One region of the Bradyrhizobium ontarionense genome, then DNA from elsewhere that is predicted to be linked to it. Evidence: predicted binding sites of a transcription regulator. Region 1 holds the regulator's gene; each other region holds the start of a gene.
The links. The regulator PhoB, encoded in region 1, activates phosphate uptake and scavenging genes when phosphate is short. The targets are predictions, from matches to a motif close to TGTCATNNANCTGTCAT.

Region 1 (6,059 bases):
AACGCGTCCGGCCTGTCGCTGTCGGGCGGCCAGCAGCAGCGGCTATGCATCGCGCGCACCGTGGCCGTCAGGCCGGAGGTGATCCTGTTCGACGAGCCGTGCTCGGCGCTCGACCCGATCTCGACTGCCAAGGTCGAGGAGCTGATCCAGGAGCTGTCCGATAACTACACGATCGCGATCGTCACCCACAACATGCAGCAGGCGGCGCGCGTCTCCGACAAGACCGCCTTCATGTATCTCGGCGAGCTGATCGAGTTCGATGAGACCAGCAAGATCTTCACCTCGCCGAGCGATCGGCGGACCCAGGACTACATCACCGGCCGGTTCGGCTGACGCCGGACAGCATCATTGCCTCTAGGAGATCATCATGGCCAGTGAACATACCGCCAAGGCGTTCGACAGCGATCTGCAGGACCTGACGCGGCTGGTATCGGAAATGGGCGGCCTCGCCGAGCGGCTGATCGTCGATTCCGTCGATGCGCTGGTGCGGCGCGACGTGGCGCTCGGGCAGAAGGTGGTCGCCACCGATGCCGAGGTCGACAAGCTGCAGCGCGTCATCGAGGAACGTGCCGTGCTCACGATCGCCCGGCGCCAGCCGATGGCGGTCGACCTGCGCGAGATCGTCGGCGCGATGCGCGTGGCGACCGATCTGGAGCGCATCGGCGACCTCGCCAAGAACATCGGCAAGCGTGTCGCGGCGCTGGAGAGCGATTTCCACCCGCTCAAGCTGATCCGCGGGCTCGAGCACATGACCGATCTCGTGCAGTCGCAGGTCAAGACCGTGCTCGATGCCTATGCCGCGCATGATCTGCCGGCGGCGATGACGGTGTGGAAGGGCGACGAGGAAGTCGACGCCATCTGCACGTCCTTGTTCCGCGAGCTCCTGACCTACATGATGGAGGATCCGCGCAACATCTCGTTCTGCATCCATCTGATGTTCTGCGCCAAGAACATCGAGCGGATCGGCGATCACGCGACCAACATCGCGGAGACGGTGTTCTACATGATCGAGGGCCAGCAGATCACGGACAAGCGCCCCAAGGGCGACATGACGAGCTTTGCGACCACGATTCCCGGCAACTGAGAGAGACGCTTGAGACATGGCTGCGCGCATTCTGGTGGTGGAAGATGAGGAAGCGCTGACCACGCTGCTGCGCTACAATTTCGAGACCGAGGGCTACGAGGTCGAGACCGTGGCGCGCGGCGACGAGGCCGACACGCGGCTGAAGGAGCGTATTCCGGATCTCGTCGTGCTCGACTGGATGCTGCCGGGCCTCTCCGGCATCGAGCTGTGCCGGCGGCTGCGGGCGCGGCCGGAGACGAGGCAGCTGCCGATCATCATGCTGACCGCGCGCGGCGAGGAGAGTGAGCGCGTGCGCGGGCTCGCGACCGGCGCCGACGACTACATCGTCAAGCCGTTCTCGGTGCCCGAGCTGCTGGCCCGCGTGAAGGGTCTGCTGCGGCGCGCCAGCCCCGAGCGGCTCGCCACCGTGCTCACCTATGGCGACATCGAGCTCGACCGCGAGAAGCGCCGCGTGGCGCGCTCCGGCAGGCCGATCGATCTCGGCCCGACCGAGTACCGGCTGCTCGAATTCTTCCTGGAGCATCCGGGCCGCGTGTTCAGCCGCGAGCAGCTGCTCGACAGCGTCTGGGGCCGCGACATCTACATCGACGAGCGGACCGTGGACGTTCACATCGGGCGCTTGCGCAAGCTGCTCAATCCCGGGCGTGAGCAGGATCCGATCCGCACCGTGCGCGGGGCCGGCTACGCCCTGGACGATCGCTTTGCCAAGATCGAGCAGGCCTGATTAAGGAGGCGGCGGACTGCTTTCCGCCACGCCGATGCCGTCTTGATCATTTTGGGTGGGCGCCTCATCAGAAGTGTCTTCGGTCCCAGCGGACGCCCTTGATCAAGACGATCATCATATGTCTCGCCATGGTGCTCGGCGCCGTGGTGGGCGCCTCGGCCGCCGAGCTCGACGAAGCGGTTGCCGCCGCCGGCAGCGGCGAGCATGCGGCGGCGCTGCGTCGGCTCACGCCGCTGGCGCGGAAGGGCGATGCGCGGGCGCAGTTCGATCTCGGCTTCATGTCCGCGTTCGGCTGGGGCCAGCCGCGCAACCCCGCCGAGGCGCTGGCCTGGTATCGCAAGGCCGCGGATCAGGGGCTTGCCGTCGCCCAGCATTATCTCGGCATCGCCTACGTCAATGGTGAGGGCGTTGCCTGTGATTACGGCGAGGCCGCACGCTGGTTCACCCGCGCGGCTGCGCAGGGCTTCGCCCAGTCGCAGTACATGCTCGGGCTGATGATGCTCGACGGCCGATCGGTGCAGCAGGATCCGGTTCAGGGCTACGCCTGGCTGGTGATGGCCGGCCGCAACGGGGTGAGGTCGGCCGGCCGCGACGTGCAGCGGGTCAAGCTGAGCGAAGCGCAGCGGCGGCAGGCTGAGACCATCATCGCCAACTGGAAGCCGAAATTCGAATCGGCCGACGCCGGCATCGCCAGCCCCAGGCCGGGAGAGTTGCTCGGGCTCGATCGGCACATCGGCGAGGTCGTCGATCCCACATCCTGGCCGGCGTCGTCGATCGGCGTGGTCACCGTCGCGCAATACAGCACCGGCGGCTGGTGCACCGGCACGTTGGTGGCTCCGCGCGTCGTGCTCACCGCCGCACACTGCGTGTTCAACGGGGTCGCGCAGGTCAGCCCCGGCAACGTCCGCTTCCTGGCCGGCATGAACAGGGGCACGCCAGCCGCGTCCTCGGTCGCAGACCGCCTGATCGTGGCCCCGGACTTCGTCCCGACCCAGCACGACAAATGGTCGCTCGATCGCTCGCCGTCAGACTGGGCGCTCATCGTGCTGAAGGACGATCTGCCGTCGAGGCCGGTGGCGGTGAAGGCGCTCACGCGCGACGATCTCGCGGCAGCGACCAAGGCAGGCACGATCTCGGAGATCGGCTACGGCCAGGAGCGGCGCTATTCGCCGACCGGACAGCGCAACTGCCGCGCCGACATGACCAGGGACGCCCGGCTGCTGACCGTCCATTGCCTGGCGAATTTCGGCTATTCGGGCTCGCCGATCCTGGCCGAGGTCGGCGGCGAGCCGGCCGTGGTCGGTATCTTCTCGGCCTTCCACGAGGAGACGCGATTGATGTTCGCCGCACCCGCGAGCCAGTTCGAGGCGGCGGTTCGGAGTGAGATCGTGGCGGAGAGGAGGGCATCTGCACGTTGACGATGCGTGATCAAGGCGTGCGGCTGGTCATTGTCTGCGCGTGACCGGATAGCGGCTTGCCAATCGAGGACGCCGATCCGCGATCGAAGGCCCTGCTCCCCTTGATTCCGCGCGGCTTTCGGCCTGGAGGCTGGGCCCACGGCGAACTGGCGCGTCTCTTGCTCTCTCCAGCGTATGACGATTGTTCCAATTGATCATCCCCACGGCCCGCGGCCCGCGCTGTTCCGGCGGCGGGGGCAGGCGCAGGGGAATGCGGTCCTGGCTGTGGGGCTGGTGGCGGCCAACGGCCTTGCCTGGGCCTGGGCGGTCGCCCTCTATGCGGACCGTCCGGCCATTGTCGGCACCGCCATGCTGGCCTGGCTGCTCGGATTGCGCCATGCGGTCGATGCCGACCACATTGCGGCGATCGACAATGTGGTGAGAAAGCTCGTGCAGGACGGCGACGCGCCGCGCGCTGCCGGTCTTTACTTCGCGCTCGGTCATTCCAGCGTCGTCGTCATTGCGACGGTCGTGTTGAGCCTCGTCGCCGGCGCCGGGCTGATGAATGACGAAAGCGCCGTCAGGGTGATCGGCGGGGTGATCGGCACAGCCGTATCATCGGTCTTCCTGCTGCTGATCGCCTGCGCCAATCTCGTTCTGCTCATCAATCTCTGGCGTCGGTCCGCGCAGCCGCATGCCGAACAGCCGTCGCAAGGTGATGCCGACAAGGCCGGGCGCGCGGGAGGCGGCCTCCTGATCCGCCTGCTGCGTCCGCTGTTGCGCATGGTCGGCCGTGCCTGGCACATGTATCCGCTCGGCGTCCTGTTCGGCCTCGGCTTCGATACCGCGAGCGAGATTGGTCTGTTGAGCCTGTCGGCCACCGAGGCCGCGCGGGGCGCCAGTCTCGCTCACGTGCTGGTGTTCCCGGCGCTGTTCGCCGCCGCGATGGCCACTGTGGATACCGCTGACAGCATGCTGATGGCCGGGGCCTACCGCTGGGCGCTCACCGATCCCGTGCGCAAGCTCCGTTATAATCTCGTGATCACCGGCGCATCGGTCGCCATCGCTCTGGTGATCGGCAGCGCCGAGGCCTTCAGTCTTGTCGGGCCGCAACTCGGCCTCTCGGGCGGGCCTTGGGATACGGCGGCCGCGCTGAATGGCTATCTGGCCAATCTCGGTATCGTGGTGGCGTGTCTGTTTCCCGCCGCCTGGATCGGTGCCATCATCGTCATGCGCCGTCAGCGCAAGCCATCGCCTTCGGTTGCGGCGCGCTTGCCGGCGTTTCCGCTGAAGGGCTAAATCGGCCGGCCCGACGGAACGCGACAGGCCGAGATTGGGATGGAACGCTCACGATGGACGGCTCCGGTACGATGACGCGGATGCTGTGGTTGCAGGGCGCGAGCTGCGGCGGCTGCACCATGTCGATCCTGGAAAGCGGCGCCTCCGGCTGGTTCGACGAGCTGCGCCAGTCCGGCATCGATCTGGTATGGCACCCCTCGGTCAGCGAGCAGACCGGCGACGAAGTCGTCGACCTGCTTGAGGCGATCCGGGACGGCCGCGAGCGACTCGACCTGCTCGTGCTCGAAGGTTCGGTGGCACGCGGGCCGGGCCTGACTGGCCGCTTCAACATGCTCGCAGGCACCAACCGCTCGATCTATCACTGGCTGCTCGATCTTGCGCCGCTGGCGGACTATGTCGTCGCCGTCGGCAGCTGTGCTGCCTATGGCGGGATTCCCGCGGCCGGTGTCAACCCGACAGACGCCGTCGGGCTGCAGTTCGAGGGCAGCGACGTCGGCGGCGCGCTCGGCGCCAGCTTCCGTTCGAAGCGTGGGCTGCCGGTGATCAATGTCGCAGGGTGTGCCCCGCATCCGGGCTGGATGATGGAAAGCCTGCTCGCCCTCACCAACGGCGACCTCACCGCGAGAGAGCTCGATGGTTTCGGCCGGCCGACATTCATCGCCAATCACCTCGCCCATCACGGCTGCTCGCGCAACGAGTTCTATGAATTCAAGGCAAGCGCGGAGACGATGTCGGAGCGGGGCTGCCTGATGGAGCATCTCGGCTGTCGTGCCACCCAGGCCGTCGGCGATTGCAATCAGCGCTCGTGGAACGGCGGCGGCTCCTGCACCAAGGGCGGCTATGCCTGCATCGCCTGCACCTCGCCCGGCTTCGAGAGTGCGCAGAACTATCTGCAGACCGCGAAGCTTGCGGGCATTCCCGTCGGCCTGCCGACCGACATGCCCAAGGCCTGGTTCGTGGCGCTCGCGGCGCTGTCGAAGTCCGCGACGCCGCGGCGCGTCCGCGTCAACGCGACGGCCGACCACGTCGTGGTGCCGCCGAGCCGCTCGGGCGACAAGCGCAGCTCATGACGCGGATCACGGTCGGCCCGTTCAACCGCGTCGAAGGAGATCTCGAGGTCCGGCTGGACATCGAGCAAGGCCGCGTGGCGCGCGCGGAAGTCACCGCGCCGCTCTATCGCGGCTTCGAGCAGATCCTGGAGGGGCGTCCGCCGCTCGATGCCCTGGTGATCGCACCGCGCATCTGCGGCATCTGCTCGGTGTCGCAGTCGATCGCAGCGGCAGGCGCGTTGCGCCAGGCCATGGGCGTCGCGACCGCGCCGAACGGCGTGCTCGCAACCAACATCGCCCATGCGGCCGAGAACGCGGCGGATCACCTGACGCATTTCTATATCTTCTTCATGCCAGACTTCGCCCGCGAGGCCTATGCGTCGCAGGCTTGGCATGGCGCTGCGGCCGAGCGCTTTACCGCGACCAAAGGAAGTGCGGCGCGTGAGGCGCTGCCGGCGCGGGCGCGGCTGCTGGAGATCATGGGCGTGATCGCCGGAAAATGGCCG
Region 2 (6,059 bases), 2.9 Mb from region 1:
CGCATGGCGCGCTCTACATGATGGGCGCGTTTTGCGCCTATTTCCTGCTGAGCATCGGCGGGATCGGCTATTGGTGGGCGCTGCTGCTGGCCCCGATCATCGTCGGCATCTTCGGCATGGTCCTCGAACGTACCATGCTGCAATGGATTGCCGGGCTCGATCATCTCTACGGCCTGCTTCTGACGTTCGGACTGGCGCTGATCATCCAGGGCGTGTTCCAGAACTTCTTCGGCTCGTCCGGCCTGCCTTATGCGATCCCCGATCAGCTCCGCGGCGGCATGAATCTCGGCTTCATGTTTCTGCCCGTCTATCGCGGCTGGGTCGTCATATTCTCCCTGGTCGTCTGCATTGCGACCTGGTTCCTGATCGAGCGGACCCGGCTCGGCGCCTATTTGCGCGCCGCGACTGAAAATCCGACCCTGGTGCGGGCGTTCGGCATCAACGTGCCGCGCATGATCACGCTGACCTACGGTCTCGGCGTCGGGCTCGCCGCGCTTGCGGGCGTGCTGTCTGCGCCGATCAACCAGGTCCGGCCGCTGATGGGCGAGAACATCATCATCGTGGTGTTCGCCGTGGTCGTGATCGGCGGCATGGGGTCCATCATGGGCTCCATCATCACCGGCTTCGCGCTCGGCGTGGTCGAGGGACTGACCAAATATTTCTATCCTGAGGCTTCCAACACCGTGGTCTTCGTTCTGATGGTCCTGGTGCTCCTGGTGAAGCCGACGGGTCTGACCGGACGGGCGGCCTGACATGACATCGATCACCGACGCGACCCTGCCGATCACCCCGCGCGCGATGCGCGACGAGATGATCGTGTTCGTCATCATGGCGGCGCTGCTCGCCATCGTGCCCTGGACCGGGCTCTACCCGTTCTTCGTCATGCAGGCGCTGTGCTTCGCGCTGCTCGCCTGCGCCTTCAACCTGCTGATCGGCTATGGCGGCCTGTTGTCGTTCGGCCATGCGATGTTCCTGGGGACAGCAGGCTACTGCAGCGCGCATGCCCTGAAAGTGTGGGGACTGCCGCCCGAGCTCGGCATCCTCGTCGGCATCGCCGGATCGTTCGTTCTTTCGGTCATCACCGGCTATATCTCGATCCGCCGCCAGGGCATCTATTTCGCGATGATCACCCTGGCGCTGTCGCAGCTTCTGTATTTCATCTACCTGCAGGCGCCGTTCACCCATGGCGAGGACGGCATTCAGGGTATTCCGCAGGGGCGGATGTTCGGCATCCTCGACCTGTCCAAGCCGACCGTGCTCTATTACGTCGTGCTGGTGGGCTTCCTCGCCGGCTTCCTGCTGATCTTCCGCACCATCAACTCGCCGTTCGGAGAGGTGCTGAAATCGATCCGTGAGAACGAGCAGCGCGCGATTTCGCTCGGCTACAAGACCGACCAGTACAAGCTGCTCGCCTTCATCCTGTCGGGGACGCTCGCCGGCTTTGCCGGCGCGTTGAAGGTGTTCGTTGCCCAGAATGCCTCGCTGACCGACGTCGAAGTCCCGATGTCGGGGCTGATCGTGCTGATGACCCTGGTCGGTGGTCTCGGCACGGTGTTCGGACCCGTGGTCGGTGCGTTCGTGATCGTCGGCATGCAGCAATATCTGGCCGGCTTTGGCCAGTGGGTGACGGTGATCCAGGGCACCATTTTCGTCGCCTGCGTGCTGACGTTCCGCCGCGGCGTGGTCGGCGAAATCGCCCATTTCTTCAAGCGCTCCCTGTAAGCTATTGATTTGCAACAGCATCGGCCGGTCCTCAGAAACCGGTGGATGATCCGGCCATCGCTTCTGCCTGGGCCTGATCCGCGATATGACAGTTCTGTGACGGGCCGGCCCTGGCCCGTTTTCGGAATCGATGGACCTCGTCCCATGCTGAACTGGTTTCGCGCCGTCCTCCCGCGGGAGGAGCGGTTTTTTGATTTGTTCGCCCGCCACAACAAGGTGGTGATCGAGGGCGCGCATGCGCTGCAGGACATGCTGCAGGGCGGCGATGACATTCTCCGCCATTGCCAGCGCGTCAACCAGTTCGAGAACGAGGCCGACAACATCACCCGCGAGGTGCTGACCGCCGTCCGCCGCACCTTCATCACGCCGTTCGATCGCGGCGACATCAAGAACCTGATCACCTCGATGGACGACGCCATCGACCAGATGCAGCAGACGTCCAAGGCCGTGGTGCTGTTCGAGGTCAAGGAGTTCGAGCCGACCATGCGCGAGATGGGCACCTTGCTGGTCGAGTGCGCCAACCTGATCGGCAAGGCGCTGCCGCTGCTGCAGGCGATCGGACAGAACGTGCCGATGATCACCGCGATCACCGAGGAGATGACCAAGCTCGAGGGCCGCGTCGACGACCTCCACGACATCGGCCTCAAGGAGCTGTTCCTCAAGCACCGCCACGCCAACACGATGGACTTCATCGTCGGCGCCGAGATCTACGACCATCTGGAGAAGGTCGCCGACCGCTTCGACGACGTCGCCAACGAGATCAATTCGATCATGATCGAACAGGTCTAGGGGCCGCGCCGTGGATGCTCCGCTCGGTCTCCCGATCCTGTTCGGCCTGATCGCCGTCGCGCTCGCTTTCGACTTCCTGAACGGCCTGCACGACGCCGCCAACTCGATCGCGACCATCGTCTCGACCCGGGTGCTGCGGCCGCAATATGCGGTATTCTGGGCCGCCTTCTTCAATTTCGTGGCGTTCACGGTGTTCGGGCTGCACGTCGCCCAGACCATCGGTACCGGCATCATCGATCCCGCCATCGTCGATGCGCAGGTGATCTTCGCCGCGCTGATCGGCGCCATCGTCTGGAACCTGGTGACCTGGGCGGCCGGCATTCCGTCATCGAGCTCGCACGCGCTGATCGGCGGGCTGGTCGGGGCGGGGATCGCCAAGGCCGGCATCTCGGCCGCCGTCTGGAGCGGCCTGTCGAAGACGATCCTGGCCATCGTGCTGTCGCCCTTCGTCGGACTGGTGCTGGCGATGATCCTGGTCGCGATCGTGTCCTGGGCCTCGGTGCGCTCGACGCCGTTCGCGGTCGACCGCGCCTTCCGTATCCTGCAGTTCGCCTCCGCCTCGCTCTATTCGCTCGGCCACGGGGGCAACGACGCGCAGAAGACCATGGGCATCATCGCGGTGCTGCTGTACTCGCAGGGGCACCTCGGCGGCGATTTCACGGTGCCGTTCTGGGTCGTGCTGTCGTGCCAGGCGGCGATGGCGCTGGGCACGCTGATGGGCGGCTGGCGCATCGTGCGGACCATGGGCCTGCGCATCACCAAGCTGACCCCGATGCAGGGCTTCTGCGCCGAGACCGGCGGCGCCATTACCCTGTTCCTGGCGACCTTCCTCGGCGTGCCGGTCTCGACCACCCACACCATCACCGGGGCGATCGTCGGCGTCGGCGCGGCCCGGCGTGCCTCGGCGGTGCGGTGGAACGTGGCCGGATCGATCGTCTATGCCTGGGTCTTCACGATTCCGGCCTCTGCCATCGTCTCGGCGCTGACATTCTGGCTGGTGTCGGTGCTGCGGCACTGATCCGGGTCCCGGCGAAGCTCAACTCGCCGGTTGGAGTTGCGGTGCAAAACGCCTATATGGAGGGCGCGCGACGGCCGTGATCCCGCGCGTTTCCTGTCAAATCCAACGCTCTGGCCCCGAAACGACGCCCGCCGCCTCATGTCCGATTCCGCCGTCACGACCGAACAGCCCGCCCGCACCGCCTTGTCCGACGAGGTGGCGCGTCGGCGCACCTTTGCCATCATCTCGCACCCGGACGCCGGCAAGACCACGCTGACCGAGAAGCTGCTGCTGTTCGGCGGTGCCATCAACCTCGCCGGCCAGGTCAAGGCCAAGGGCGAGCGCCGCAACACCCGCTCCGACTGGATGAAGATCGAGCGCGAGCGCGGCATCTCGGTCGTTACCTCGGTGATGACCTTCGAGTTCGAGGGGCTGGTTTTCAACCTGCTGGACACGCCGGGCCACGAGGACTTCAGCGAGGACACCTACCGCACGCTGACCGCGGTTGACTCCGCCGTGATGGTGATCGACGCCGCCAAGGGCATCGAGGCGCGCACGCGAAAACTGTTCGAGGTCTGCCGCCTGCGCGACATCCCGATCATCACCTTCATCAACAAGATGGACCGCGAGAGCCGCGACACGTTCGATCTCATGGACGAGATCGAGAAGACGCTGGCGCTCGACACCACGCCGATGACCTGGCCTGTGGGCCGCGGCCGCGACTTCGTCGGCACCTATGACATCCGCGACGGCGGCGTGCGCCTGCTCGAAGGCGGCGGAGCCAAGACCGGCGCGGCGCAGCAGATCGAGATCTCGGAGCTCGGCAAGATCAACGCCAATCTCGACATCAGCCAGATCACCGATGAGCTGGAGCTGGTCAAGGAGGCCTGCAAGCCGTTCGACCTGGAGGCGTTCCGCGAAGGACATCTGACGCCGGTCTATTTCGGCAGCGCGCTTCGCAATTTCGGCGTCGGCGATCTCCTGGAGGGCCTTGGTCGCTACGCGCCGTCGCCGCGTGCGCAGGACTCCAACCTGCGCAAGGTCGACGCCGCCGAGCCGCGCATGAGCGCCTTCGTGTTCAAGATCCAGGCGAACATGGATCCCAATCACCGCGACCGCATCGCGTTCGCGCGGCTGTGCTCAGGCAAGCTCAATCGCGGCATGAAGGCGAAGCTGGTGCGCACCGGCAAGACCATGCCGCTGTCGAGCCCGCAATTCTTCTTCGCCCAGGACCGCTCGGTCGCGGACGAGGCGTTTGCCGGCGACGTCGTCGGCATTCCCAACCACGGCTCGCTTCGCATCGGCGACACCCTGACCGAGGGCGAGGACCTCACCTTCGTCGGCGTGCCGAGCTTCGCGCCGGAAATCGTCCGCCGCGTCCGGCTCACCGACGCGATGAAGGCCAAGAAGCTGAAGGAAGCGCTGCAGCAGATGTCGGAGGAGGGCGTCGTGCAGGTGTTCCGGCCGCGCGACGGCGCACCGGCGCTGGTCGGCGTGGTCGGCCCGCTGCAGCTCGACGTGCTCAAGGCGCGGCTCGATGCCGAATATTCGTTGCCTGTCGAGTTCGAGATCTCCGAGTTTTCGCTGGCGCGCTGGATCTCCTGCGACGACAGGAAGAAGCTGGAGGCCTTCATCGCCGCCAACGGCTCCGGCGTCGCCGACGACGTCGATGGCGATCCGGTGTTCCTGGCCAAGAACGAGTTCTATCTCGGCTACACCAAGGAACGCGCGGAAGGCATCGTCTTCTCCAACGTCAAGGACGTGAAGAAGAAAGCGTGAGCTGCAGCTTCCGGTGTGTGGGTGGATCTCTACCGATTTCGTCCGAACACCTCGAGCACCTGTAGCAGCTGCTGGTGTCCTCGAGAGCCGACCTTATCCATCAGCCGCCGCTCGTGCTGCTGGACCAGGCTGTCGGCAAGCGCGAGCAATGCGGTGCCTGCTGCGGTGAGGTGCAGTGCATGAGTACGCCGGTCTGACGTCGGCAGGCGTTCGAGCAGCCCCCGCGACTGAAGCTCGTCGAGCGGTGGAATGATCCCCGAACGGCTGATGCCGAGCACCTCCGAGAGCGCCATTTGCGACAACCCGGGATTATCCCGGACCACAACCAAGATCGAATATTGCGCGGGGCGAATGTCGAGCGGCGCAAGCGTTCCGTTGAAGTCCTCGAACACCCAGAGCTGAGCCTGCCGGATCAGATAGCCGGCAAGGCTCGTCAGCCCATCGAGGCTGATCGGTGGCCGCTGCTCATCGGTCCCCTGCGTGGCAGGTCGTTTCCTCGGTCTGGTGAGCGTCTCGTCGGCTTTGGGGGCGCGTCTCAACGTGCGTCGGGGCTGATGGGCCAAGTGTGTTCTCAATTATGGTGCCTGCAGGCCACACATTGCCCGAGTGCGTGGCCATTTCAAATCCTCATTACGAATTGTTCTTGACCTGAACAAATCAGAAGATGAACATTATCTTCACAAGAGCGACCATATGACGCGCCGCCGTCGGAAGAACCAGGCCCATCGCAATCACGGGCTTCAATTCTCCGCCGTGGCGCCAGCAAACGCGA
Region 3 (6,059 bases), 3.7 Mb from region 1:
TCGACCGCGTGAGTCCGCAGGCCACCGCGCGCCCCCAGCGCTGGGACATGAAGCAGCTGCTGCGCTTCGCCGCGATCATGGGACCGCTGTCGTCGCTGTTCGATTTCCTGACCTTCGGCGCCCTCTTGTATCTGTTCCACGCGACTCCCGAGGAGTTCCGTACCGCCTGGTTTCTCGAATCCATGGCGACCCAGATCCTCGTCATCTTCATCATTCGAACCAACCTGCGGCCATGGAGCAATCGGGCCGATCCCATGCTGACGGCTTCGTCCCTGACCGCGCTCGTGGTCGCCGTGGTGGTGCCATTCACGCCGGCCGGCGCGTGGTTCGGTTTCGTCACGCCGCCATTCGCCGTGCTGGCAACGATCGCCGGCCTGGTCGTTGCGTATCTGGTCTGTGCGGAGGCCCTCAAATCCCTTGCGGTGCGGCCGAGGCCCCGGAGCCTGCAGCGGGGGCCCCGACCTCATCTGGGCTCACCATGACCGTCGTCGTCTGCATAGTCGCGATGCATCTGCCCTCTTGATGGGCAGCTGCAATTGGTGTCTGTCGGGTGCGCCGGGGAGGAACAGCGGCCTGGAACCACCGGGCCCAATGCCGCGGCGCATCGAACCGGGTCCAACACCGCCGCATGTCTGCCGCCGATTCCCCCGCGTCCACAGCGCCCGCGCGCGCATGGATTGCCAATCAGCCCTATGTGCTGTTGAGCATCACGGCGCTGTGCTGGGCCGGAAATGCCATCGTCGGACGGTTCGCCGCCGGCCACATTCCGCCGGTGACGTTGTCGTTCCTGCGCTGGTCGCTCGCCTTCCTGATCATCCTGCCGCTGGCCTGGAAACAGCTCCGCCAGGACTGGCCGGCGATCCGGTCGCGGCTCGGCATCATGATCGTGCTCTCCGTGACCGGCATCGGCGCCTTCAACACGCTGCAATACTGGTCGCTGGAATACACGCAGGCGCTCAATACGCTGCTGCTGCAGTCCGCGGGCCCGCTGATCGTGGCGGTGTGGTCGATGCTGCTGCTTCGTGTGCACCTGACCTTGGCGCAGGCCATCGGCATCGTGCTGTCGCTCGCCGGCGTGCTGCTGATCCTGACGCGCGGCGACCCGACCGCGCTCGCCAGCATCACCTTCAACAAAGGCGACCTGATCTTCCTGCTCGCGATGGCGATCTTCGGCTTCTACTCGGTACTGTCCTTCAGGCGCCCGCAGATCCACGGCCTGTCAATGGTCGCCTTCACCTTCGGCTGCGGCGCGACCAGCCTCATTCCGCTCCTGATCTGGGAGCTCCAGGCACGTCCGGTGATGGCGTTCCACGCCAGGAACCTGATGTCACTGCTCTACGTCGCGATCTTTCCTTCGACCATCGCCTATCTCTGCTTCAATCGCGGCGTGCTCTTGATCGGCGCCAATCGCGCGGCCCCGTTTTTCCACGTCGTTCCGGTGTTCGGCTCGATCATGGCCTTCGTCTTCCTCGGCGAGCAGCCTCAGATCTTTCACGTGTTCGGCTTTGCGCTGGTGCTGGCCGGCGTGTTCATCGCCTCGCGCAGGCAGGCGACCTGAAGTCATCCCGCGCGCCCGCTGGCAAGTTGCGGCTTCGTGCATGGCACCAATCCGCTCCGCGCGCTTGCGAGGCGGTCGGATTCGGCCCAGATTGACGGGTCTCTTTGAGCACCCTTGGCCGCCTTGCCTGCCCCACATCGTCAGCCGCTGTCCTGGCTCAACAATCAGCCCTATCTGCTGCTCACGCTGGCCTCGCTGTTCTGGGCCGGCAATATCGTGCTGGCGCGCTACGTCGCCGGTCACGTGCCGCCGCTGACGCTGTCCTGCATCCGCTGGATCGGAACCTTCCTGATGCTGTGGCCGTTCGCGAAGGGCCACCTGATGCGGGACTGGCGAACGCTGTTCGCGCATTGGCCACTCATGCTGCTGCTTGCGCTGACCGGCTTCGCGATCAATAACGCGCTGTCCTATTGGGCGATGCAATACACCCAGGCGCTGAATGGGCTGCTGATCCAGTCCTCGACGCCGCTGTTCGTGGCGCTGTGGTCTCTGCTGTTGTTCGGCATGCGGCTGACCAAGGCCCAGTTCGCAGGAATCGCGATGTCCCTGATCGGCGTGCTGGTGATCCTGCTGCGCGGCGATCTCGGCGCGCTCGCCGCCATCCAGTTCAACCGCGGCGACCTGATGTTCGCTGGCGCGCTGCTGGTGTTCGGGCTCTATTCCGCCGCGATGACACGCCGGCCGGCGGTACACCAGTTGTCGCTGATCTCGTGGTGCACAGCGGCCGGCGCGGTGCTGCTGCTGCCGTTCGCCGTCTGGGAATATTCGTCGGGCTTCGTACTCAAGCTGGACCTGCTGTCGGTCGCGACGCTCGGCTACGTCGTCGTGTTCGCCTCGACGCTGGCCTATCTGTTCTTCAATCGCGGCATCAGCCTGATCGGGCCGAATCGCGCGGCGCCGTTCCTGCATCTGGTGCCGCTGTTCGGCTCCGTCCTGGCGATCGTGCTGCTGGGCGAGGAGCTACGCCTGTTTCACCTCGCGGGTTATACGCTGGTCATCGCCGGCGTCATCGTGGCGTCCCGCGTTGCCGCTCCGGTAACCTCGATCCGCTGATGCGCCGAAGGCCGGTCCGTTGCGGCAAGACGCCTCATGAAGATCGGGGAGCATCATCAGGCTGTCATCGAACCGTCAGCGGCGCGTCAGGCCTCCTCTTCAGAACGGCCCATGATCAAGGTCTCTGGAGGCTTCCCATGCATCGATATCTGCTTTCCACCGTTGCCGCCCTCGTTCTGAGCGCCGGCGCCGCGCTGGCTCAGGGCGAAGGTGAATTCCCCGCGACGCTCGCGGGCCACGCGGTCATGCCCGCCGAATCGTTCGTCGACGCCCCGTCCGACGCGCCGACCGATCTCAAGACCTCCGGCAAGTATACGACCGGCAAGCGTATCGACGCGATCGGGACCGTCATGGGCAAGTCCTATGAACGCCCCACCGGGGTGTCGTTGCCGTTCAAAGGACAACCGTTGCAGGGCCACTCCGGCATCAAGAAGATGGCCGACGGCACGTTCTGGGTGCTCACCGACAACGGCATGGGCTCGCGCTACAACTCGCCGGACTCCATGCTGTATCTGAACCACTACAAGATCGACTGGACCGGCGGCAAGGTCGAACGGCTCGAGACCATCTTCCTCCACGATCTCGACAGGAAAGTCCCGTTCCGTATCGTCCATGAGGACACCGCCAAGCGCTATCTGACCGGCGCCGATTTCGACACCGAGGGCTTTCAGATCATCGGCGACAATCTCTGGATCGGCGATGAATTCGGCCCCTACATCATCAAGGCGGACAAGAGCGGCAAGGTGCTGAGCGTGTTCGAGACGATTGCGGACGGCAAGCCGGTCCGCTCGCCCGACCATTGGGCGGTGCAATCACCGGGGGCGCCCGGCGCGACCTACACCAACGTCAATCTGCGCCGCTCGAAGGGCTTCGAGGGCTTCGCCTCGTCCGTCGACGGCAAGTTCATCTACGGCCTGCTCGAAGGCCCGCTGTGGGACGCCGACAAGAAGGAGTGGGACAAGGTCGACGGCAAGGAAGCCTCGCGCATCCTCGAATTCGACGTCGCCGCCGAGAAGTTCACCGGCCGCTACTGGCAGTACGTGTTCGAGCAGAACGGCAATGCGATCGGCGACTTCAACATGATCGACCCGAGCCAAGGCCTGATCATCGAGCGCGACAATGGCGAGGGCACCAGCGACAAGGCCTGTCCGCAAGGCGTCCGCGGCGAGAACTGCTTTCCTGACGTCGCCAAGTTCAAGCGCGTCTACAAGATCGAATTGTCCGACGCCAATGTCGGCAAGCCGGTCCGCAAGATCGCCTATATCGACCTGATGAAGATCAAGGATCCGGACAAGAAGGCGCGCAAGCCGCTCAACGACGGCGTGCTCACCTTCCCGTTCTTCACGATCGAGAACGTCGATCGTGTCGACGACACGCACATCATCGTCGGCAATGACAACAACCTGCCGTTCTCGTCCAGCCGCGATCCCAACAAGGCTGATGACAACGAGTTCGTGCTGCTGGAAGTCGGCGACTTCCTCAAGGCGAAGTAGCGGCTGCGCGATCGAGGGGTTGACGACCTGGGTGCCGTTCTTTTGAGGAGGCTATCGCCTCCCGCGACGACAGCGCCCGGGTTCGATCAAGCGACCCGCACCTTGGCCATGAAGCCGTCAACCGCCTGCTGCAGCAGGCCGGACTGGCTGTCGAGCTCGCGCGCACTCGACAGCACCTCGGACGCAGCCACGCCGGTCGCTTCCGCCGCCCTGGTCACGCCGCCGATATGCGTGCTGATCTCGTTCGAGCCGGCAGCAACCGACTGGATGTTGCGGGCGATTTCGCGCGTTGCGTCGCCCTGCTGTGCAATCGAGGTCGAGATCGAGTTGGTGATCTCGCTCATTTGCGCGATGGTCTGGGTAATGCCGCTGATCGCTGCGACCGCATCCTGGGTCGACGTCTGCATCGCCGCGACCTGGGCCGAGATCTCCTCCGTCGCCTTCGCGGTCTGGTTGGCAAGCGCCTTGACCTCGGAGGCGACGACCGCAAAGCCCTTGCCGGATTCGCCGGCGCGGGCGGCCTCGATCGTGGCGTTCAGCGCCAGCAGATTGGTCTGCGCCGCGATCGAGTGGATCAGCTTCACGACCTCGCCGATCTTCTCGGCGCCGGTCGACAGCACCTGCACGGTGGCGTTGGTGCGCTCGGCGTCGTTGACCGCCTTGCTCGCGATCTCGCTGGAGCGGGCGACCTGACGGGAGATCTCATTGACCGAGCTGGACAGCTCCTCGGCGGCGGCGGCGACCGTGCCGACATTGTCGTTCGCGCTCTGGGTCGCGGCGCCGACGGTCGAGGCGCGCGAGCTGGCATCGGTCGCGGTCGACGTCATCGACTGGGCAGTGTGCTGCATGCCCTCGGCGGCCGACGCCACCGAGCGGACGATGCCGTTGACGCTGCGCTCGAAATCGGCGGCCAGGTTCTGCATGGCGGCGCGCCGCTCGGCGGCCGTGCGCTGCTGGGTCGCGGCCTCGGCCTGCTCGAGCTCGCGCATCCGCAGCGCGTTGTCCTTGAAGATCTGGACGGTCGCGGCCATCCCGCCGATCTCGTCGCCGCGGCCGACCCCGGGAATTTCACCATCGAGCTGGCCATCGGCGATCTCGCGCATGCGGATGCCGAGACGATCGAGCGGCACGCTGATGCTGCGGCTGATCAGCCAGGTCATCCCGCCGGCAATGACGGCGATGCCGGCGCAGGCCAGCCACATCATCCATTTCAGCGGCTTCAGCTTGGCGTCGAGATCGTCGACGTAGACGCCGGTGCCCACGAACGTGTTCCAGCCCGGAATCATGACCGCATAGGAGATCTTGCGGGTCGGCTGCTCCTGACCGGGGCGCAGATATTCGTAACGCAAGGTTACGTCACCGTCCTTGGCGACGCCGTCGCGCAGCTCAACGACGAGCTTGCGGCCGTTGAGCTCGAAATCGATGACGTTCTGGCCGCGCTGCTTCGGATCCTGAGACAGAACGACGTTGCCGTCCATCGTATAGGCGAAAAGGTAGCCCATGCCCTTGTCGAAGGTCATCGTGCTGCCGCGCTTGACGAACTCGTCGATCGCGGCCTCCTTCGTCATCTTGCCGGCTTCGACCTCCTTGACGAGGCCGAGAGCCATGTTGCGCGCGGTCTCGACGATCGCCCGGCACTCCTCGATGCGGGCGTTGATCATCTCGTTCTGCATGAGATTGCCAGCGAACGTGCCGGCCGCCGCGAGGCCCAACAGCGCGATGCCGACGACGATGGCGAGCTTGGGGGCAATCTTCAGGTTGTTCAGCAGCACGCGAGAAACTCCACCCGATCGATGTGATCGATCTGTCAAGGATAACTGACGACAGATTCATCAGGTGATGGTTAGAGTTCCGTTGCGGACAATATCCGTAAAAACCCGGATCAACTTCCGACGGCCGCCTCTCCTGTGGCTGAGGTGGACGCCGGCCGCAACGGCGCGAACTCCTCGGCCGTC
Region 4 (6,059 bases), 3.8 Mb from region 1:
AGTCCAATCGCTCCGACCGACATTGCGGCCGCGCCGGTTACAGAGGTCCTCATCGAGGTCGAGACGCAGGTGGTTGCCGTCGCGAACCTCGATGAGGTCGCTGCAGCCGAGGCGCAGGACCGGGCCATCCTGGATTTGGTCGCGGCCGAGATGGGAGCGCCCGAGACGACTGAGGACGAGGGGTTCAGTCGGGCGCGGACGCTCGGCTTCGACATCGAGGAGCCGACTTCGGTCGATGACGACATCGTCGCCAGCTTCGGCGATCCCGCTCCATCCGAGCCGGAGCTTGCGCTCGCAACGGCCGAAGCGCCCGCTGCGAAGGCTGCGCTGGAACCAGCAGCTCCGTCCGTGGCTCCGATCGCAGCCCCCATCGCGCCCGTCCCGACACCGATCGAAACGTCCTTCGCGGGGGGAGCACTGGCGGCCGTGGCCGTTGCCCTGGCTGCCGAGCGCACGCCGCCGCCGCCGCCGCCGGTGGATGCGGCGCCGCGTCGGCAGGCACAAGCGGCAGCGACTGCCGTTTCCAGCACGACCGCGCAGGCCATGCCACGGCCGGCCTACGAGCCGTCGCTGGGCTCCACCCTGCTGTCGAACGGCCTTCTGCAACGGCCGCAGGTTCCCGCCAACGATCCGCTGAGCCCGATCCGGCGCATGTCCCAGCCCGAGAAGATCGCCTTCTTCTCTTGAGAACAAACGTCGGCAGGTCCGGCATGCCGCCGTACCGGAGTCCGCCACACCGCCATCGGCAGGTGACGCGGGTCACGTACGCCCGTGCATGATCCGCCTACCGTGATCCTCATGCCATCGCGCGTCGCGCATTGCTCGAGGAGAACGCCGTGTCCGGTCCGACGTCCCATGCTGATATTTCTGGTTGGAAATTGCTGCTCACCGCCGCGCTGCTGGGGTTGATGACCTGTGCCGGCGCGAGTTCGGCAAGGGCCGCCGGCGGCGATATCGAGAGCCTCCAGACGCCGCCGCGCGCGCTGGCGGCGCCGCTGCCGAGCACGGCAGACAACAAAGGCACGCCGTCGGCCCAGGAGCCAGAACCGCGCGTCGCGCTCGTGATCGGCAATTCGAGCTACCAGAATGCGCCGACGCTGGACAATCCGGACAACGACGCCCACGCGGTCGCGCAATTGTTGAACTCGGCCGGCTTCGAGGTCATCACGGCGACCGACCTCACGCAGAACGAGATGCTGAAGGTCGTACAGGATTTCTCGAGCCGGGTCGCAGCGCATGGTCCGAACGCGGTGGCGATGGTCTACTATGCCGGTCACGGCGTTCAGCTCGCGGGCGAGAACTACCTGATCCCGATCGATGCCCGCATCTCCGCACCGTCGGATCTTGCGACCAGCACGGTCCGGCTGGTCGACCTGATGGCGACGCTGGAGGCCGTCCCGAGCCGGATGCGGATCGTCGTGCTCGACGCCTGCCGCAACAATCCATTTCCCTCAGTGAACGATGCCGGACGCGGGTTGGCCATCGTCGATGCGCCAAACGGCTCGATCGTTGGCTATTCGACCTCGCCGGGCGAAGAGGCGCTCGACGGACGCGGCGAGCACAGCCCTTACGCGCAGGCCTTTCTCAATCTCGCGCAGCAGCCGAACCTGCCGATCGAGCAATTGTTCAAGCGCGTCCGTCTGCGGGTGAATCAGACGACCGACGGTCGGCAGACGCCATGGGAGAGCTCGTCGCTCACCAGCGATTTCACCTTCTTCGGCAATACGCTGGTCGCGGCGGCACGCCCTGCTGAAAATGCGCCGGTCATCCAAATGGCGGCCAACCTGCCCAGCCGCTCCGTGCGGCAGGCCTACGACTACGTGCTGTCGGAAAACCGGCCGCAATATTATCGCGAGTTCGTCGAGATGTACCCGCGCGATCCGCTGGCCGACCGCATCCGTGCGCTGCTCGCCGGCCTCGTGCAGGCCGCGGCGTGGCACGAAACGGTTCTGGCGAACTCACCGGCCGCCTACAAGAGCTTCAGCGAGACCTATGCCGACAGCCCCTATGCGCCGGTCGCGCTCCGGCTGCAGGTTCAGCCTCGGGCTGTCCCGATGCTGCAGCCGAGCCGGCTGATGCTGCCACCGCAAATGACGCCGGTCGCACGGCCGCTCAACCTCGGCGATCAGCTGAATGGCCGTCCCGGCCTACTGCCGAAGCTACCTGCCAACAACCTGCCGCCGCGACAACCGCTGCCGTCGACAGTCGTCACCAGCGGCAACCCCATCAACAAGGGCGGTCCTCAGAAGGTCCTCAACGCGGCGCCACTCGGTCAGGGCAATAAGGCGGGTCAGACCGTGTCCCCGTCAAACCCGGCGTCGGCCGCCAAGATCCAGCGCGATCCGCTCAAACGTATCTCGAGCCCTCGCTTCGAGACCCGTGATGCCGAGCGTCACCCTGGCAGGTCCGGACCGTTCAAGCCGAATATCACCTCCTCGCGTCCATCACTGGCGCGCGGCCCAGGGCCGATGCGCGGGCCCGGCACCCCGCACCTCGCGCAGTCGGGACCGCGGGGGAGCGGAGGAGGATTTGGACGGGGCGGCCTCGGCTTCCGCTGAGGCCAATCCAGCAGGGCTCAGGCGATCAGCCTGGCGTAGAGATCGGCATCGACATTGCCGCCGGACAGCACGATCACGACGGTCTTGCCTGCGACGTCCAGCCGCCCCGCCAGCAAGGCCGCAAGCCCGACCGAGCCGCCAGGCTCGACCACGAGCTTCAGCTCGCGGAACGCAAAGCCCACCGCGCGCCCCACCTCTTCATCCGACGCCTCGACGGCAGCCGACAACAAACGGCTGTTGATGGCGAAGGTGATCTCGCCGGGGATCGCGGCCATCAGTGCATCGCAGATGGTGCGCCCCTTCGCGTCATGAGCCTCCCGGTGACCGGCACGGAGCGAGCGGGCATGGTCGTTGAACCCCTCCGGCTCTGCCACGACCATTTGGGTGTGCGGGAAACGTGCCTTGACCGCAGTGGACACGCCGGCGAGCAGGCCGCCGCCCGATGCCGGCACGATCACCAGATCCGGCGACAGGCCGAGCGCCGAGATATCCTCGACAATCTCGTAACCGACCGTGCCCTGCCCCGCGATCACGAAGGGATCGTCGTAGGGCGGCACCACCGTCGAACCACGCTTTCCGGCGATGTCGCGCGCAATCGCCTCGCGGTCCTCACGGTCGCGATCGTAGAGCACGACGTCAGCGCCGAACGCCTTGGTGCGCTCGCGCTTGGCCACTGGTGCATCCGAGGGCATCACGATCGTGGCGTGCATCCCCAGCAGCTGCGCGGCATGCGCCACGCCCTGCGCGTGATTGCCTGACGAGAATGCGACGACGCCGTTGGCGCGGGCCGCCTCAGGGATCGATGCCAGCTTGTTGTAGGCGCCGCGGAACTTGAACGAGCCGGTCCGCTGCAGCACCTCCGGCTTCACGAATACGTTGGCTTTGAGCCGCTCGTTGAGCACGGGGGCCGGCAAAAGCGGCGTGCGCACCGCAACGGGCGCGAGAACGCGGGCCGCCGCCTCGATATCGGCGACGGTGACGGGCAGGATCGGAGCATGAGCTGTCATGCCCGATTTTACCGCGCCCAGTCACCGAGAGGCAAGGGACACAGCGAGTCCGGTCGGCTCAGGCGGCGCGGGCCGCCAATTGCGGAACCGGCGCCGGCTGCCGCAGCGGGTCGGTCCAGGTCAGGATCTCGAAACGGCCATCCTCGTGCTCGACCAGCGCCGTGCAGCTCTCGACCCAGTCACCGCAATTCATGTAGCGGATCCCATCCTGGTCGCGGATGACAGCGCAATGGATGTGGCCACAGATCACGCCATCGGCGCCATGCCTGCGGGCTTCAGCGGCCAACGCCGTCTCGAATGCACCGATGTAGTTCACCGCGTTCTTGACCTTCTGCTTGGCCCATTGCGACAGCGACCAATAGGGCACACCGAACATGCGGCGGAAGAAGTTGACCAGGCGGTTCATCTGGATCGCGAAGTCATAGGCCTTGTCGCCGAGATGGGCGAGCCAGCGCGCGTTCTGCACGACCAGATCGAAGATGTCGCCGTGAATGACCAGATAACGTTTGCCGTCGCTGCCGGTGTGCACGATATTCTCGACGACGTCGATGCCGCCGAAATGCGTGCCGTAGTAGCCGCGCAGGAACTCGTCGTGATTGCCGGGCACATAGACGACCTTGGCGCCCTTGCGCGCCTTGCGCAGCATCTTCTGCACCAGGTCGTTGTGCGACTGCGGCCAGTTCCAGCTCGATTTGAGCGCCCAGCCGTCGATGATGTCGCCGACCAGATAGATCGTATCGGCATCATGATGGCGCAGGAAGTCGACGAGGAGATTGGCCTGCGACCCGCGGGCTCCGAGATGAACGTCGGAGATGAACAACGTGCGATAGCGCCGGGTCGGGCTCTCTTCACCAGCAGTCTCAAGTCCCATGCTCGCCCACCTAACAGTCCCTGATGACACTGCGATGACGAACGGCCGCGCCGGCAGAACCCATCCTGCCGGACCGCTGCTGACACCGTTCGTACGACGACTCGCGGTGTCTCCGTCACTGCACCGCGATAACAGCGGGGTGCGACAATCAGGCGACAGGCGGGCGGCGCGAGCAGGGAAATTCAGCCCCCTACCTTGGCACGGTCACGACGCGCAGATTGTTGGTGGTGCCGGCCTGCGCGAACGGGATGCCGGCGACGACGACGATCAGGTCGCCGCCTCGCGCGAACTCCTCCTGGACCGCGAAGAAGGTCGCGCGCTCGACCATCTCCTCGTAGTTCTTGATGTCCTGGGACAGAACGCTGTGCGCGCCCCACAACAGGCACATGCGGCGCGAGACATCCTCGTTCGGCGTGATCGCCAGGATCGGCAGGCTGGGCCGCTTGCGCGCCACCCGCGAGGCGGACGTGCCGCTCGACGTATAGGCGACGATCGCGCTTGCATGGATCGCAGACGCAAGATCGGCGGCGGCGGAGGCGACCGCGTGCGGCGGCGTCTGGTCCTCGCCCGGCTGCGTGGCCTCGATGATCGAACGATACATCTTGTGGGCTTCGGTGCTCTTGATGATGCTGTCCATCATCGCCACCGCCTCGCGCGGATACTCGCCGCTGGCCGATTCCGCCGACAGCATCACCGCATCGGCGCCGTCATAGATCGCGGTGGCGACGTCGGAGACCTCCGCGCGCGTCGGCGTCGGCGTCGCCACCATCGAATCCAGCATCTGCGTGGCGACGATCACGGGCTTCACGGCGAGCCGGCAGGCACGCACCAGCTCCTTCTGCTTGCCCGGCACGTCCTCATTGGGAATCTCGACGCCGAGATCGCCGCGCGCGACCATGATCGCATCGGACAGCTGGATGATGTCGTCGATCCGTTCCAGCGCCGCGGGCTTTTCGATCTTGGACATGATGCCGGCACGGCCGTTGATCAGGCCCCGCGCCTCGATCACGTCGGACGGCTTCTGCACAAAGGAGAGCGCGACCCAGTCGACGCCGAGGTCGAGCCCGAACGCGAGATCCGAGCGGTCCTTCGTCGTGAGCGGCGACAGTTCCAGAATGGTGCCCGGCAGGTTGACGCCCTTGTGATTCGAAATCGCACCGCCCACGATCACCTTGGCCTCGATCCAGTCGGCGCCGAGGCCGGTGATGCGAACGCGGACGCGGCCGTCGTCGATCAGAAGATCGTGACCGGGCGCGACCGCCGCAAAGATCTCGGGGTGAGGCAGCGGGATCGACGTCTTGTCGCCCTCGGTCCCATTCAAGACGAAACGGATGGTCTCGCCAGGCCCGACCGCGATCTTCTTGTCGCGCAGGGTGCCGACGCGAATTTTCGGCCCCTGCAGATCCATCAGGATGCCGATGGGACGCTTGACCTCCTTCTCCAGCGCGCGGATTGCGGCGTGGACCTTGGCGTGATCGGCTTGCGTGCCATGGCTGAAATTGAGGCGAAAGGTGTCGACGCCGGCGAGAAACAGCGCCTTCAGCATGTCAGGCGAATTGCTGGCGGGGCCGACGGTCGCGACAATCTTGGCTCGGCGGTGACGACGCATGATGTGTCCTTTCT

Region 2: LQG66_RS02510 (DUF47 domain-containing protein) is a predicted target of PhoB. The motif match lies at 1,808-1,824, and genes of this name have one in related genera.
Region 3: LQG66_RS31320 (esterase-like activity of phytase family protein) is a predicted target of PhoB. The motif match lies at 2,674-2,690, and genes of this name have one in related genera.
Region 4: LQG66_RS35770 (UDP-2,3-diacylglucosamine diphosphatase) is a predicted target of PhoB. The motif match lies at 4,460-4,476, and genes of this name have one in related genera.

The regions. Positions count from the first base shown of each region.
Region 1 is NZ_CP088156.1:3,463,906-3,469,964, reverse strand. It holds gene pstB (phosphate ABC transporter ATP-binding protein PstB) at 1-333, shown strand, start outside; gene phoU (phosphate signaling complex protein PhoU) at 368-1,084, shown strand; gene phoB (phosphate regulon transcriptional regulator PhoB) at 1,101-1,808, shown strand; gene LQG66_RS15670 (trypsin-like serine protease) at 1,907-3,226, shown strand; gene LQG66_RS15665 (HoxN/HupN/NixA family nickel/cobalt transporter) at 3,401-4,504, shown strand; gene LQG66_RS15660 (NADH-quinone oxidoreductase subunit B family protein) at 4,558-5,574, shown strand; gene LQG66_RS15655 (nickel-dependent hydrogenase large subunit) at 5,571-6,059, shown strand, end outside.
Region 2 is NZ_CP088156.1:601,508-607,566, forward strand. It holds gene LQG66_RS02500 (branched-chain amino acid ABC transporter permease) at 1-752, shown strand, start outside; gene LQG66_RS02505 (branched-chain amino acid ABC transporter permease) at 754-1,722, shown strand; gene LQG66_RS02510 (DUF47 domain-containing protein) at 1,867-2,511, shown strand; gene LQG66_RS02515 (inorganic phosphate transporter) at 2,522-3,529, shown strand; gene LQG66_RS02520 (peptide chain release factor 3) at 3,668-5,287, shown strand; gene LQG66_RS02525 (MarR family winged helix-turn-helix transcriptional regulator) at 5,317-5,850, opposite strand.
Region 3 is NZ_CP088156.1:7,147,711-7,153,769, reverse strand. It holds gene mgtA (magnesium-translocating P-type ATPase) at 1-482, shown strand, start outside; gene LQG66_RS31330 (DMT family transporter) at 629-1,558, shown strand; gene LQG66_RS31325 (DMT family transporter) at 1,682-2,611, shown strand; gene LQG66_RS31320 (esterase-like activity of phytase family protein) at 2,749-4,104, shown strand; gene LQG66_RS31315 (methyl-accepting chemotaxis protein) at 4,191-5,876, opposite strand; gene ftsH (ATP-dependent zinc metalloprotease FtsH) at 5,987-6,059, opposite strand, start outside.
Region 4 is NZ_CP088156.1:8,138,891-8,144,949, reverse strand. It holds gene LQG66_RS35785 (hypothetical protein) at 1-687, shown strand, start outside; gene LQG66_RS35780 (caspase family protein) at 909-2,558, shown strand; gene LQG66_RS35775 (threonine ammonia-lyase) at 2,576-3,565, opposite strand; gene LQG66_RS35770 (UDP-2,3-diacylglucosamine diphosphatase) at 3,624-4,436, opposite strand; gene pyk (pyruvate kinase) at 4,627-6,045, opposite strand.